Regions from separate parts of the Bacillus sp. GW823-FHT06A10 genome, predicted to be linked through region 2. Evidence: riboswitches for the same ligand, from Rfam matches in the RefSeq annotation. Region 2 holds a riboswitch; the other holds the start of a gene.
The links. A riboswitch is a leader RNA that binds a small molecule or an ion and turns the genes downstream of it on or off. The one in region 2 is predicted to bind preQ1.
Positions count from the first base shown of each region.

Region 1: it holds a riboswitch for preQ1, as region 2 does, so the genes downstream of both, AC1Q8M_RS04310 (QueT transporter family protein) here and queC (7-cyano-7-deazaguanine synthase QueC) in region 2, are expected to answer to the same signal.

Region 1 is NZ_JBXAHT010000001.1:821,688-829,277, forward strand. It holds gene AC1Q8M_RS04280 (GNAT family N-acetyltransferase) at 1-859, shown strand, start outside; gene AC1Q8M_RS04285 (cysteine hydrolase family protein) at 902-1,462, opposite strand; gene AC1Q8M_RS04290 (DUF6123 family protein) at 1,645-1,905, shown strand; gene AC1Q8M_RS04295 (DMT family transporter) at 1,908-2,813, opposite strand; gene AC1Q8M_RS04300 (reverse transcriptase-like protein) at 2,827-3,213, opposite strand; gene AC1Q8M_RS04305 (aldose 1-epimerase family protein) at 3,282-4,154, opposite strand; PreQ1 riboswitch class I at 4,287-4,331, shown strand; gene AC1Q8M_RS04310 (QueT transporter family protein) at 4,338-4,823, shown strand; gene AC1Q8M_RS04315 (ribonuclease H family protein) at 4,975-5,634, shown strand; gene AC1Q8M_RS04320 (zinc-finger domain-containing protein) at 5,647-5,823, shown strand; gene AC1Q8M_RS04325 (DUF2564 family protein) at 5,857-6,105, opposite strand; gene cspB (cold shock-like protein CspB) at 6,225-6,422, opposite strand; gene AC1Q8M_RS04335 (YqcI/YcgG family protein) at 6,684-7,412, shown strand; gene AC1Q8M_RS04340 (LysE family transporter) at 7,427-7,590, shown strand, end outside.
Region 2 is NZ_JBXAHT010000001.1:583,437-591,026, forward strand. It holds gene AC1Q8M_RS03010 (M3 family oligoendopeptidase) at 1-966, shown strand, start outside; gene AC1Q8M_RS03015 (DinB family protein) at 1,106-1,639, shown strand; gene AC1Q8M_RS03020 (DUF6254 family protein) at 1,742-1,858, shown strand; gene kinB (sporulation sensor histidine kinase KinB) at 1,870-3,078, opposite strand; PreQ1 riboswitch class I at 3,285-3,328, shown strand; gene queC (7-cyano-7-deazaguanine synthase QueC) at 3,422-4,084, shown strand; gene queD (6-carboxytetrahydropterin synthase QueD) at 4,084-4,575, shown strand; gene queE (7-carboxy-7-deazaguanine synthase QueE) at 4,568-5,284, shown strand; gene queF (preQ(1) synthase) at 5,303-5,800, shown strand; gene AC1Q8M_RS03050 (YkvS family protein) at 5,849-6,034, opposite strand; gene AC1Q8M_RS03055 (hypothetical protein) at 6,295-6,450, shown strand; gene AC1Q8M_RS03060 (hypothetical protein) at 6,539-7,141, shown strand; gene AC1Q8M_RS03065 (GNAT family N-acetyltransferase) at 7,177-7,590, opposite strand, start outside.

The DNA of each region.
Region 1 (7,590 bases), 240 kb from region 2:
GATTGAATTGGAAATTAGGGTGGAGCGTCTTAGTAAAGAACAAATAGGCGATATTGTAGCATTATCTTCTTATATTGGCTGGGATTATAACAGAGAAGAAATTGATACAGTTTTTAACTCAGGTATTGTATACGGCGTATGGAATGAGCGAAAGGAACTTATTGCTAGCGCAGCAATAATATTATACGGGGAGGCGTTGGCATCTATCGGAATGGTAATTGTACATCCAGATTATAAGGGAAGAGGAATTGGAAAGGTGATAACGAATTCATGCATGAGTAGCGTATCAGCTCAAACTCCAATTATGCTTATTGCTACGGATGAAGGGAAGCCCTTATATGAAAAATTAGGATTTAGGGTAGTAAGCTATGTCTCTAAATATATTTGTAACTCGTACAATGTGAATCATAAATGTGCAGAAAATGAAGAATGTATGATGGTTTATAAAGAGGGTGATTTAGAAGGAATAATAAAAATAGATGAAGGCGCATTTGGGACAAGCCGAAACGAGTTTTTAAAACAAAGAATTATGCAAAGTGAGCAGTGTGTCGTTGTAAAGGATACGGAAGAAAATGTAGTAGGATACGGTATAAGTATACAAACGCCAGAAAATAAAATAATAGGACCAGTCGTTGCTAAAAATAATGCGATGGCAATGAGAATAGTACATGATTTTGCAAGAGGGCATAATGGAAAATTAAGAATGGATGTACCAGAAGGAAAGAACGAATTTATGAAAGAATTAGAGGTTGCTGGTTTTAAAAAGGTAAATACACCACCAATTATGATAAAAAATAGTAATTGGTTATTAAAAAGAAATAGTGAACTATATAGTATTGCGGCGCAAATTTTTGGATAAAGAAAGAATCCTTTTAAATGAAGGATTCTTTTTTGAGCTAATTTAATCACGATATTGGTCATGAGTTGGCTGAAAGAGGTCTTCCTCGATATCTCTCACCATAGAAAAATTATCAACGTTATAATGACCGTGTAAAGTTTTATTGTGATGACCAATAATTTGCTCTGCAGACAATACGTTAGAATCAGTTGTTGAATGACCGTTTTTAATTAATGTAACGTCAAATCCTTGTACAGTTGCTGTCCTAACGGCAGTGTCAATACAATGTTCTGTTTTACATCCGCCTATAACAATATGATTAATGTTTTCTTCTTTTAAAAGTTCAAGTAAAGAAGTGCCGTAGAATGAATTGGTTGCTGCTTTATTAATAAGGATTGCAGACTGGGGTACTTGAATTTGATTATGTACTTCAAATCCTTCGCCACTACCAGAAGCAACATCGATATCTCTTACGAAAACAATAAGAGCATTTGAATCTATTGCTTTCTGCAGTGCTATATTTAGTGTAGATAATAGCTCGGTTTTACGAAAAACTTCATTTTCTTGCTCATTTCCATCAATTAATTCTTGTTGAGCGTCGATAATTAATAGTGCTTGTTTCATCGTGTCTCCCCTTTAATATGAAATAAGTTCCACTTTACATATTCCTTCAGATTGTTAGAAAATCCTCCATTGTAAGCGAAGTAGAAGATTGATTTACAAAGTTGTCAAAGAAATTTCATTCTCATAGCGTGTAAAAACATGTATGATAGGAGATGGAGAATTTTTGAGTAGGTGGGAATAACATGCAAACAGTAGAAGATTATCTTTCATTCTTACATACGAAAGGATTTAAATTATCAGAGGAAGCACAGGGGTTTATTATGTTTGGACAAGGATATACTGGTGCGTCTGATGGGATTGTGAACGCAGCAATAGAAGCGACAATTAAACATCAATTGCAGTTTGATGGTAGTTATTTCGTTGCGTTATTAGAACGATTGAAAGAGGAAGAAATTACAGATAAAAAAAGCGCTAAGGCTTTTATGCGGAAGTTACAAGCGTAACTTCACGCAGCCTGCGCTTCTTTTTTTGTTTTGGAAGGTAATTCAACAAAAATCATGCCTAGAAAAATACATAGACATCCGATAATAGCAGAAATAGAAAGTTGTTCATTTGCAACGAGAACGCCTGTTAAGGCAGCAAAAACGGGCTCCATTGCGAAAATAATTGCTACTCTCGTTGGAGAAGTGTGTTTTTGTGCCGATGTTTGAATGAAAAAAGCAATAGATGTTGCAAACAGGGCAGTTAGAAAGAGTGCGAATAAAAAGGATTGATTCGTCCATAGTGATACTGAAAATAACTTTTCCCAATCTTCAAACAAGAAAGCGCAAATAGAAGAAAATATACCAACAGCTAATACTTGAGATGTGCTTAATAATAAAGGTGATATTTTTTTAGAAAAGAAGCCGTTAATAAGAATATGGGCAGCGAAAGCGACTGCACAACCGAGAACAAGTATATCTCCTATATTTAATTGGAAAGAATCAGCAGCTGTTAATAAGTACAAACCTGTTGTAGCTACAGCAATACCAAGTACGATGAAAATGGTAGCTTTTTGTTTTAAAAAGATAAATGATAAGATTGGGACCATAACAATGCTTAGCCCAGTTAAGAAACCTGCTTTTGAAGATGTTGTATAGAGTAAGCCAAATGTTTGCAATAAATAACCGACAAATAAGAAAAAACCAACGATTATCCCTGCCGTGCTACTATGTTTTATATCTTGTTTTGAAGTTTTTTGTGAGAAAATAATTTGAACGAATAATAAAATAATTCCAGCGAATAAAAAGCGAATACCATTAAACGTAAATGGACCAACGAAAGACATAGCGTTTTGAACGACAACAAACGTAGCTCCCCAAATAAAAGAGACAAATAATAAAGTAAGAGGAGCAATCCACTCTTTTTTCACACTCATACCCCCGTTAATTTTGTAAGATAGCTTTTCTAGCTAATTCATCAGCTACTTTATTTTGACTACTTGGAATCCACTTAATAAAAAAGAGATCGAAGTTTTTTATGTACTGCAGCGCTTCATCTAAAAGAGGTGCAAATATTTTATTTTTTGCGTATTCCTTTTCAACAGCCCGTTCGACAAGCTGGGAATCTGTACGAAAAGAGACAGTGCTATAATTATGCTCGATGCAATATTTTAATGCTAGAAGTAAAGCGCGGTATTCTGCTTCATGATTGGACATTGTTCCAAGTGGTAATGATAATTGTACAGGCGGCTGAACGCCTTTAATAAACACTCCTGCACCAGAAGGACCAGGATTTCCTTTTGATGCACCATCAATATATACTTCAATCAAAATGAGAAACCTCCAAATTATAAGATTATCCCCTACTTAAATGCTTTTTGAAGTAGGGGATAGAGTAGTTATCCGATTGTGATGCTATAACAACATGTAAATGTTTCATTCGCTTGTAACGATTGAATTCCCTTTTTGTCCTTGAAATCTTTTGTTGGATTTATTTCATCAGCGATTCCATACCAAGGTTCAATACATAAGAAAGGTGCGTTATCCCCTGGTGTCCATACGCCGACAAATGGGAAGCCATCAAATTCTACTGTTACAAATTTATTATGTTTATGAGAACGAATCGAAATTTCATTCGTATTCATATTTTCAAAAATAAGCGCATCATTTTTGAATAAATCATATGTAAGTGGCAATTCAGTTGTATTTTCAGCGATTAATTGCTTTTTGTTTGAAAGATAAGGTCCTTCTAATACGCTTGTTTCTAAGCGTTCCGAACCATTAAACGATAAATGATAATCTGTAAATGATTCACCGTCCAATAAAGGGAAGTTGAAGCCAGGATGTGCTCCGATTGAGAAGAACATCTCTTTTGAAGTAGGATTGTTTACTTCATATGTTACATGAACGATTTGTCCATCTAGCTCATAAGAAACGAGTAGTTCGAATTCGTATGGGTATTTTTTTAATGTTTCTTCATTACTAGTAACGATATAAGTGATTTTTGTTTCGCTTTGTTCTTTCACAGAGAAAGTAAGATCACGAGCGAAACCGTGTTGTGTTAATGAATATGATTTACCGTCTACGTAGTATGTATTATCTACTAATCGGCCGACAATTGGGAACAAAATTGGTGCACGGCGTCCCCAATAAGTAGAATCACCTTGCCATAAATATTCTGTGTTGTCTTCTTTTAAGCGAACGCTCTGTAATTCTGCACCTTTGTCAGAAATGGAAACGATCACTTTTTCATTTTGAATTGTTGCTGTCATGAAGTGAAACCTCCTAAATCTTTCATATGTTTCATTATACGTTGTCTAAAAGGAAAAAGGTAGTTTATGATAGGAATCTATTGACGAAAGAGGGGCTACCACGTAAAATATAATCTTGTTGCTTAAAAAACGAATAACGTGGTTCGAAACCATCCCACGTAAAAAAACTAAGGAGATTTTGTCATGAATATTAGAACTTTAGTCGGTAATGGTATTTTAGCGGCATTATATATTGCTGTTTCTATGCTTATTCAGCCATTTGGCTTTACGAATGTACAATTTCGTATTTCAGAGATGTTTAATCATCTCGTTGTATTTAACAAGAAAGCAATTTACGGAATTGTATTAGGTGTATTTTTAACGAATCTCTTTTTCTCACCTATGATCGCTTACGATTTAGTATTTGGAGTAGGGCAATCTATTCTTGCGTTAGTTGCAACGATTATTTCTATGCGATTTATTAAAGGTGTTTGGGCTCGTATGATTTTTAATACAGTTATCTTTACGATTACAATGTTTATGATTGCAATTGAACTTCATCTTGCATTGGGTTTACCATTTATGTTGTCTTGGTTAACTTGTGCAATCGGTGAATTTGTTGTCATGGCGATCGGTATGCCTGTAATGTACTGGATTAATAAGCGAGTACAATTTGAAAGATTTATGTAATAGATGAAAGAGCTATTCCTATAGGGATAGCTCTTTTTGTATGTAATCATATTGAATATAATGCTGTGACTCTAGATAAAATATAATAAAATAAAGTGAGGCTTCAATTAGCCGGATATATATAAGATGTCTTACATAAGGGGAATGTAGTATGAAATATAAAATTCATTGGTTGTATAAAACGAAGCGTGGATTGCAGACGGAATTAACAACAGAGTATATGAACATAGAAGAAGTACTTCAATTTGCAGAGGATTTTGAGAAAACAGGAAGAGCTAAGGAACTTTTATTTTACGATGAAATGGACGCAGAATGGTCATTAAAAGAGATGAAAAAGTTAAGTAAGCAAGTAGAGGAAGAGCCCCAAGAAATACTCGTTTATTTTGATGGGGGGTATGATGTGCAAACGAAAGAAGCTGGCGTTGGTATATGTGTGTATTATAAAAAAGGAAATACAAACTACCGCATTCGCCGCAATGCATATATAGAAGGTATATATGATAATAATGAAGCGGAATATGCATCATTATTATACGGTATGAATATACTCGAGGAACTAGGGATTAAGTATGAAGCAGTTACACTTCGCGGAGATTCACAAGTGGTACTGCAGCAATTAGCCGGAGAATGGCCTTGTTATGATGAGCATTTAAATCATTATTTAGATCAAATTGAACAAAAGGCGAAGCAAATGAAATTAAAACTTGTATGTGAACCGATATCTAGAAAACAAAATAAAGAAGCACATCAATTAGCAACGCAAGCATTAGAAGGGACAGTCATTGATAGTCATAAAGAAATAACCGAATAGAGAGGTGCAAAGGTGGATAAAAAGCAACTCATTACAGAGGTAAATGACTTATTAGAAACATATTGTGAAGGATGTTTCTTGCGAGAACATAATCGAAAGACAAATAGTAAGTATTATGCTCATTCATTTTGTATAAGACAATGTACAGTTGGAGAAACATTGAAAAAGTATGGAGAACAGTTGTCATAAAAAAACATCCAGAGAAAATTCTCTGGATGTTTTTTAGTGCTTTGCTTCGTTTAATTGCTGCTCGCATTTGCTTAGTTTCTTTTCCTCGTTCATTAAAAATGGTTCATCTAAATCTACTGCAACAGATTTCATAATTTCAAGCTGTGAGCGAGCTGCTTCTACTGCAGTAGTAGCATGCTCTAATGTATCTGGATCCATTGAAATTGTTGCTGATCCTACCATTTTTTGTGCTGTTTCTACACGGAATTTTACTTCTTCAAAATCATTTACTTCTGATCCCATTGTTACTGCCTCCTTTGTATATTGCGCATTTCACATAGTTTTTGCTCTGTAAAACGGAAATATACAAAGGAATAATAAAGGAGGTTACCAAGTAAGGTAACCTCCTGTTATATGTTGGATTAAAGTTTTACTACGTTAGCAGCTTGAGGTCCACGGTTACCTTCAGTAATGTCGAAAGATACTTCTTGACCTTCTTCTAAAGCTTTGTAGCCGTCTCCTTGAATAGCGGAGAAATGTACGAATACATCGTCAGCGCCTTCCATTTCGATAAATCCAAAACCTTTTTCGTTGTTAAACCATTTTACTTTTCCTTGCATGTTATAATTCCTCCTAAAAGCGTTTACTATTTTCATTTAGTGAAATTCATTTGAAAAATAATATAAACTAAAAATGCTATATTCTTGAATATTCTGCTAAATGATTAATTTAAATATACACGAATTGGGAGAATTTAGTCAAGTAAGCGATTTTATTTTTTGTATTTTTAAATAATTTTTCAGTCGAATTTTTAAATAGGTATAGGACAGGCCGAATATGTAATATTCTTAATTGAATGCTATACATAATGAGGTGAAAGAATGAATAAGTCTTATTTATTAGATAATGAAGGAATAAGAACGAGAACCGACATACCGGATTGGGTTGCAAAAGAATTTGAGATTTTTTCAAGTGTCGTGTTAGAACCAACTTTTCCATGTTATTTCGGTTTAACAGCTTTGAAAAAGAATGAACTTCGTTATTCATTTCTTTCTCATAATGATTGGAGTCATTTGCCGCATACAATGTTATCTTTTTTAGAGTTAATGAAAGAGAGGCCGATTGTAAGAAGGGGCTTTTTCCTTTTTATAGAACCGGAATGTGAAGAACAATCACTCGAATATTACCGCGATTCTTTTTGGAAAGTGCTACAGTATTTGCATGAAAACGATGATCAAGCATGGCCAAAGCAAATTCCTGAAGATCCAGACCATTATTTATGGGAATTTTCATTTGGTGGTGAGCCAATATTCGCATTTGGAAATGCGCCAGCTTATAAACAACGAAAAACTAGACATTTAGGGAATGCTCTCGTTATTGGGTTTCAGCCACGCACTATTTTTGATGGATTAGAGGGAGATCGTCCTAAAGGAGCATATTCAAGACAAATGGTCCGTGAGCGAGTTGAAAAGTGGGATCAATTGCCGAAACATCCTAACATTAGTCATTATGGTGACCCAGAGCATCGTGAATGGAAACAATATTTCATAGGAGACGATGTAGAACCAATAAAAGGGAAATGCCCTTTTCTTCATAAGATAAAAAAGTAAGAGCCATCACCTAGATGGCTCTTTTGTATATTTTGGATAAAAAAGGGTATTTTATTACGAAAGCTAGTCTATTTTTTCAAATTACATCATTAACTAGTAGTAAAGAGAGTAGAAAGGATAGAGCGATGATTGGAGCAATTATACAGCAAATTGTATTAGGTATATCATTAGCTGCGCC
Region 2 (7,590 bases):
ATCGTTCCCGTTACAACGGAATTAAGAAAGCGACAACAAGCACGTATCGGTGTAGAGAAGTTAGCTTATTACGACGAAAACTTTGAGTTTGCTACAGGTAACCCAACTCCAAAAGGAGATGCGGATTGGATTGTTGATCATGGAAAGACGATGTATAAAGAGTTATCGGCTGAAACAGATGAATTTTTCAATTTCATGCTAGATAACGATTTATTAGATTTAGTTGCGAAAAAAGGAAAAGCTGGTGGCGGATATTGTACATATATTGAGAATTATAAAGCGCCGTTTATTTTCTCAAACTTCAATGGAACATCTGGTGACATTGATGTATTAACACATGAAGCAGGTCATGCTTTCCAAGTATATGAAAGTCGTAAATTTGAAATTCCAGAATATAATTGGCCAACATATGAGGCATGTGAAATCCACTCTATGAGTATGGAATTCTTTACATGGCCATGGATGAAGCTATTCTTTGAAGAAGATGCAGATAAATATTACTTCTCTCACTTAAGTTCAGCACTTCTGTTTTTACCTTATGGTGTATCTGTTGATGAATATCAACATTATGTATATGAAAATCCTGAAGCATCACCTGAAGAGCGTAAGACAGCATGGCGTAACATAGAGAAGAAATATTTACCGCATCGTGATTATGAGGATAATGATTATTTAGAGCGCGGTGGTTTTTGGCAACGTCAAGGGCATATTTATAGCTCACCTTTCTATTATATTGATTACACGCTTGCTCAAATTTGTGCGCTACAATTTTGGAAACGTGCAAGAGATAATAGACAAGAGGCATGGGAAGATTATGTGAATCTGTGCCAACAAGGTGGAAGTAAATCGTTCTTAGAATTAGTAGAAGTTGCAAATTTAACATCACCATTTGCTGAAGGCTGTGTGAAAAGTGTTATTACAGAAATTGAAGCATGGTTACATGCGATTGACGACACAAAATTGTAAAAAACATGCGCTTTTTTTCACATGTTTAACATCGACATAATGGGAAAATGATGAGATAATAAAAGAAAATTCAGAATACTAAAGAGGTGTTTCTAATAAGGAGCACCTCTTTTCACCAACAAAAAGGGGGGAAAGAAGTATGCTTCAATCTAATATGGATGTGAGTTTAGAAAGTTTAGTAAGCTCATTACAGTCTACTCGAAGCACGCTATTATCAGAAATTGAAATGTTAAATGATACAGAAGTGAATGTAAAGCCACGCCGTGATAAATGGAGTATTATTCAAATTTTACACCACTTGCATTTAGTTGAACAATCTGTCACGTCTGCCCTTGTATATGCTTTACAAAAAAATGAAAGAAACATGACTCCATTTAAAGACCTCCAACTTACGCTTGATCGCACACATAAACGAGAAGCTCCTCAGCAAATGCAACCAACAGAAACTTTAATGAAAAAACAGCAAGGAATTCAATTACTAGAACATTCACGACAAGAACTATTACATGCGCTTCATAGTGTTATAGATGAAAAAGATCTATTTGAAAATGGATTAAAGCATCCTGTTTTTAATGATCTGAATTTGTATCAATGGGTTCAATTTCTTGATTTGCATGAACAAAGACATCTTACGCAATTAAAAGAGGCGAAACATGCAATTTTGCAGCGCTAAAGTGGAAGAAGTGGGAAACCACTTCTTTTTTTGATACGTGCATAGTTTTCTTTCTTATTTTGGAATACTACATGGAGAAAGAAAAGAAGGAGTTGAAAAAATATGTCTAAGAAGAAGCGAGAAGAAGAGCGCGCCTGGAAAGCGCGTAAAGAAAATCAACAACCGCACGGGAAAGTGAAAGCTTTTGCTGAATTAGTTGAAGGAACAGAAAAAACGTGATGATTATCTCATCACGTTTTTTGTATGAGTGGAAAAGTTAATAAAAAGGTTGTACCGATTCCTTTTTCACTTATAATATCAATTTTTCCATTCATAGCTTGAACAACACTGAATACGACCATCATTCCAAGTCCAGTGCCTTTTTCTTTCGTTGAATAGAAAGGCGAGCCAAGACGTTTTACTTGTTCTGAATCCATACCGACTCCTGTATCTTTTATGTATAACTGAATATGCTTATGATCAGGAACTAATGTGAAATAAAGATCACCGCCTTTTGGCATAGCCTCAATGCAATTTTTTAAAATATTTAATAAACATTGATTTAGTTTTTGCTTTTCTCCAGCGATAAAAAAAGAAGTGCTTTGCTTTATATAATGAGTACGTACATTTGTTAAATTAGCAAGCGGTGTAATTAACGACAATGCATGTAGTAATTCTTCTTCTAACTGTAATGTTTGTTCTTTTTCAATGCTTGGTTTAGCAAAGGTTAAATAATCTGTAAGAACATGATTTGCTTGTTCAATGCCGTTAATGGCAATGTCGATATATAATTTTCGTTCCTGCTCAGTGCATGTATCTGATTGTAACAGTTGTAAAAACCCTTTTGTTGAAGTTAATGGATTGCGAATTTCATGAGAGATAGACGCTGCCATTTCACCAATTAAATGAAATTTTTCAGCATTTATAAGTTCGTTTTGGAGACGAACTTGAGTTTGTAATATGTGTAGTAAATATAAAATTAGAATCGTACCAAGCATTGAACATAACTCATACACAATAATATGCGGTATATAATCAGTCTTATTTGTAACCTTTGAAAGGAAGAAGGGTATCCAACTAAATCCGTATGTGAGACTGTAGATAATAGCAAGTGTTATTTTTATACGATTAGAAGTTCGATTGAAAAATTTATATGTTAATAGTAGAACAATAAATAGAAGAACAGAACCGATAAGAGATGGGAAAACACCGATCCCACCTAATAATAAGCGATATATGTTTAATACAACTAAGATAGAACCACCAGCAATAGGCCCTCCCGTTAATGTACCGACAATTAATACAATATGGCGCATATCAAATTGAAAACCATTATTTGTTTTTGCTGCAAATGTAATACAGAGTACGGTAGCGAGGCAACAGAGTACAATGAATATAGCTGAATTTAATTTAGGAGAGCGTTTCCCTTTTTGATTCCAAAATAAATGATATACGAGCATTGTAATCAGGATGAATAATATATTTAAAAAGAGATAAATAATAAAGGATTTCAGTGGGATGCCTCCTCTCTTCTTATATTAAATTAATCATACTATAAAATGAAAGAAATGAAATGATAAATAGCGGAAAAATCAGAAATTTTTACGCTAGTATACAATATGTTACAATAAGCTGTGTCAATGAAAGAAGAAATTCCGTGCACCGCGCGGGAGAGGTTCGCGAACTCCCTCTATAAAAAACTATGGAAACAACAATATCTTTAGGTATTGTTTTGTTTTTTTATTGTGACAGTTCAAGAACGTTCTTTCTTCTTATTTATAGTAGAGAAGGAGAATGAGTGAAATGAAAAAAGAAAAAGCAGTTGTTGTTTTTAGTGGAGGACAAGATAGTACGACATGTTTATTTTGGGCAATAGAGCAGTTTGCAGAGGTAGAAGCTGTAACATTTAATTACAATCAACGTCATAAGCTAGAAATTGATTGTGCAGCGGAAATTGCAAAAGAGCTAGGAATAAAGCATACGGTACTAGATATGAGTCTATTAAATCAACTTGCTCCAAATGCGTTAACGAGAACGGATATGGAGATTACACATGAAGAAGGTGAATTGCCATCGACATTTGTAGATGGACGAAATTTACTCTTCCTATCATTTGCTGCTGTATTAGCAAAACAAGTTGGAGCACGTCATATTGTAACAGGTGTATGTGAAACTGATTTCAGTGGTTATCCAGACTGCCGTGACGTGTTTGTGAAATCGTTAAACGTTACTTTAAATTTATCTATGGATTACCCGTTTGTCATTCACACGCCACTTATGTGGATTGATAAAGCTGAAACATGGAAATTATCAGATGAACTTGGAGCATTTGAGTTTGTTCGGGAAAAAACATTAACATGTTATAACGGAATCATTGGTGATGGTTGCGGTGAATGTCCAGCATGTCAACTTCGTAAAGCAGGATTAGATACGTACCTACAGGAACGCGAAGGAGCGAACAACTAATGGATAACTTTTTTGGATTTCGCATCGTAGAGAATTTGCAAAAAATGGACCAGGATATTCAGCGTAAACAACTCAAATACCATAATAAAAGAGTAATGGTCAGCAAGGAATTTACATTTGATGCAGCACACCATTTACATTGTTATGAAGGGAAATGTAAAAACTTACATGGTCACACATATAAAGTTGTATTTGGAATTAGTGGATATGTAAATGAAATAGGTCTTGCAATTGACTTTGGAGATATAAAAGAAATTTGGAAGAATGAAATCGAAATTTATTTAGATCATCGTTATTTAAACGAAACGTTACCTGCAATGAATACGACTGCTGAAAATATGGTCGTTTGGATTTATGAAAAGATGGCAGAAGCACTAACAAAAGAGAATCGAGTGAACGAATATAAAGGAGCTCGCGTTGAATTTGTTCGTCTATTTGAGACGCCGACTAGTTATGCGGAAGTAAGACGGGAGTGGATGCTCGATGAGTAAAATCCCTGTCTTAGAAATATTCGGTCCGACTATTCAAGGTGAAGGAATGGTTGTAGGGCAAAAGACAATGTTTATCCGTACAGCTGGTTGTGATTATAGCTGTGCTTGGTGTGATTCTGCTTTTACGTGGGATGGATCAGCTAAAGATCAAATTAGACAGATGACACCAGAAGATATTTGGGATGAGCTTGTTGCAATTGGAGGAGAAAAATTTTCTCATGTTACGATTTCAGGCGGAAATCCGGCATTACTGAAAAATATTGAGTTTCTTCTTTCAATATTAAAAGAAAATGGAATGCGAACGGCAATTGAAACGCAAGGGAGTAAATGGCAAGATTGGTTACTTCAAATTGATGAGGTAACAATTTCTCCAAAACCACCAAGTTCGACGATGAAAACAGATTTTCAGAAGTTAGATGCTATTATTCAGAAACTAGCAGGAAAAGATATTAGTTTAAAAGTAGTAGTATTCGATGATCATGATTTTGAATATGCAGTTAAGATGCACGAACGTTATCCAGGTGTACCATTTTTCCTGCAAGTAGGAAACGATGATACAAAAACAGTGGATGATGCGATGCTTATTAAAAAATTATTAGATAAGTATGAGTGGCTGATTGATAAAGCTGTAAATTGTAAAGAGATGAATGATGCAAAAGTATTGCCTCAGCTTCATGCGTTAGTATGGGGAAATAAACGCGGCGTATAACGAGAAGGGATGTTTAAAATGACTGGAAGATTAGATGAAGATTTAAAAGATGTAACATTATTAGGAAATCAAAATACAAAATATTTATTTGAATATAGCCCAGAAATATTAGAGGTATTTGATAATAATCATCCAAACCGTGATTATTTTGTAAAATTCAATTGTCCTGAATTTACAAGTTTATGTCCGAAAACAGGACAACCAGATTTTGCAACAATTTATATTAGCTATATTCCAGAGCAAAAAATGGTAGAGAGTAAATCTTTAAAGTTGTATTTATTTAGTTTCCGCAATCATGGTGATTTCCACGAAGATTGCATGAACGTTATTATGAACGATTTAATTAAATTAATGGATCCACGTTACATTGAGGTATGGGGGAAATTCACACCACGTGGTGGCATTTCAATTGATCCATACTGCAACTACGGTCGCCCAGGGACGAAGTATGAACAAATGGCTGACTACCGCATGATGAACCACGATCTATATCCGGAAACAATTGATAATCGTTAATAGAAAGAAAGAGCCTGTATAGTATACAGGCTCTTTCTTTCTATTATATTATGCATTTTGATTAATGACAGTATAGTTTTTATGACTTACAACTGTAAGAGGTTCCATATCTAGTTCTCTAAAATTCTTCATAATTGTTATATCAACAATAACAGAGTTTTGATTTACTTTTTGAACACGGCCTTGCATTCCACCTTTAAATTCGATGATATCTCCAGTTTCTGCGATCTGCATAAGCAACTCTCCTTGTTACAGTTTTCCCAAAAAAAGAATAAATTTGGGTTTTTTTATTTCCTCCTATTTTGAACCATATTTCCTACTTTGTAAATGTTTCCAAAGTAAAAATTCGAAAAATATTCACTTTTTGTAAGAAAATATGTAGAAAATCCATGTTATTTGAAAAAAATAGCAAAAATGCGGGAATCTTTATATCGAGGTATAATGAAAAAGTAGAATAACCTGCTGAAGTGGGAGAAATTAGAGGCGGTAAAATGATGTTTGAATTTGTGGGGAGTGTTATAGCTTTAATTTTATTTTTATTTTCTTATATGCATTTAAAAAAGATTCGTCAATATGATACGAGTACATATTTTGATGGGATGGATGGTATCCATGCTTCGATAACGCATGATAGTGGTGGGGAGATGTAAAGGTATATGACTTTCTTTTCTTGCGTGGTATGATGTTTAGAACTAGTGCATAATAGAGTTCGTAAGTGATGAATGGAGAGTGAAAAGAATGAAGATTTCTTTTATTCGTCATGGTTGTTTAGGTCGTATAAGAGAACCGATGACAATTAATTCATTTCACGAATGGATGAAACAGTATGATTCCGAGTCAATGATACAAAAAGCTAAAATGCCGATAGAAACAATAGAGGCAATTGAAGCAGCGAAATTTGTCTTAACAAGTGATCAAAGGCGTGCTGTACAATCAGCAGCTGAATTAACGGATTCTTTATCTTTTATGCAAAACTCTCTTTTTAGAGAAGCTGAAGTTCCTTCATACTTTTTTGCTCCGAAGTGGTTGAAATGCACAATTAAGGTATGGATGTTCATTGGGCGCACATTATGGATACTTGGCTACCATAAAGATGTTGAGTCTTATAAGGAAGTAAGAGAGAGGGCAAGGCAAGCGGCTTACCTGTTACATCGTTATGCTCTCGTACATGGAAGTATTGCTCTTGTAGGTCATAATTATTTTAATTCGATGATTGGAACGGAGCTGAGGGCAATGGGATGGTCTGGTTCTCCTATTTTGCATAGAAAGCCATGGGGATGTACAACATATACGTTTCACGAGGCGATGGATGGAAATATATTAAATACGAATTTAACATAAAAGCACACGATTTATATAAATCGTGTGCTTTCTTTTTAAGATATAGAAATTTTGACGTTTAATGGTTTTACGAGATGAGCATAAGGTTCGCCTACTAGCATAACAATTTCATCTTTTTTATAACCTAACTTTTCGTATAGTGAATAGGCGCGTTTGTTTTCTAAATTAACAAGTAAAGCGATTTTTTCATGCCCTTTTTCAGTTGCATAGATTTCGGCAGCTTCAATTAATTTAGAACCAATACCTTTTCCACCGTGTGCACTTGAAACTGATAATGTATCAATGTAATACTCATCAAGCTCAGCTTCTTTTTCTAACGTAATCGATTCATCTTTATGTAATTCTCTTAAGTGATGTACAATTGGTGCGTCAAGCTGTGTTGCTTCACTACCGTGATAAGCGACAATAATTCCAACTGCACTTTCGTCTTGTTCATAAATAAAACAGTT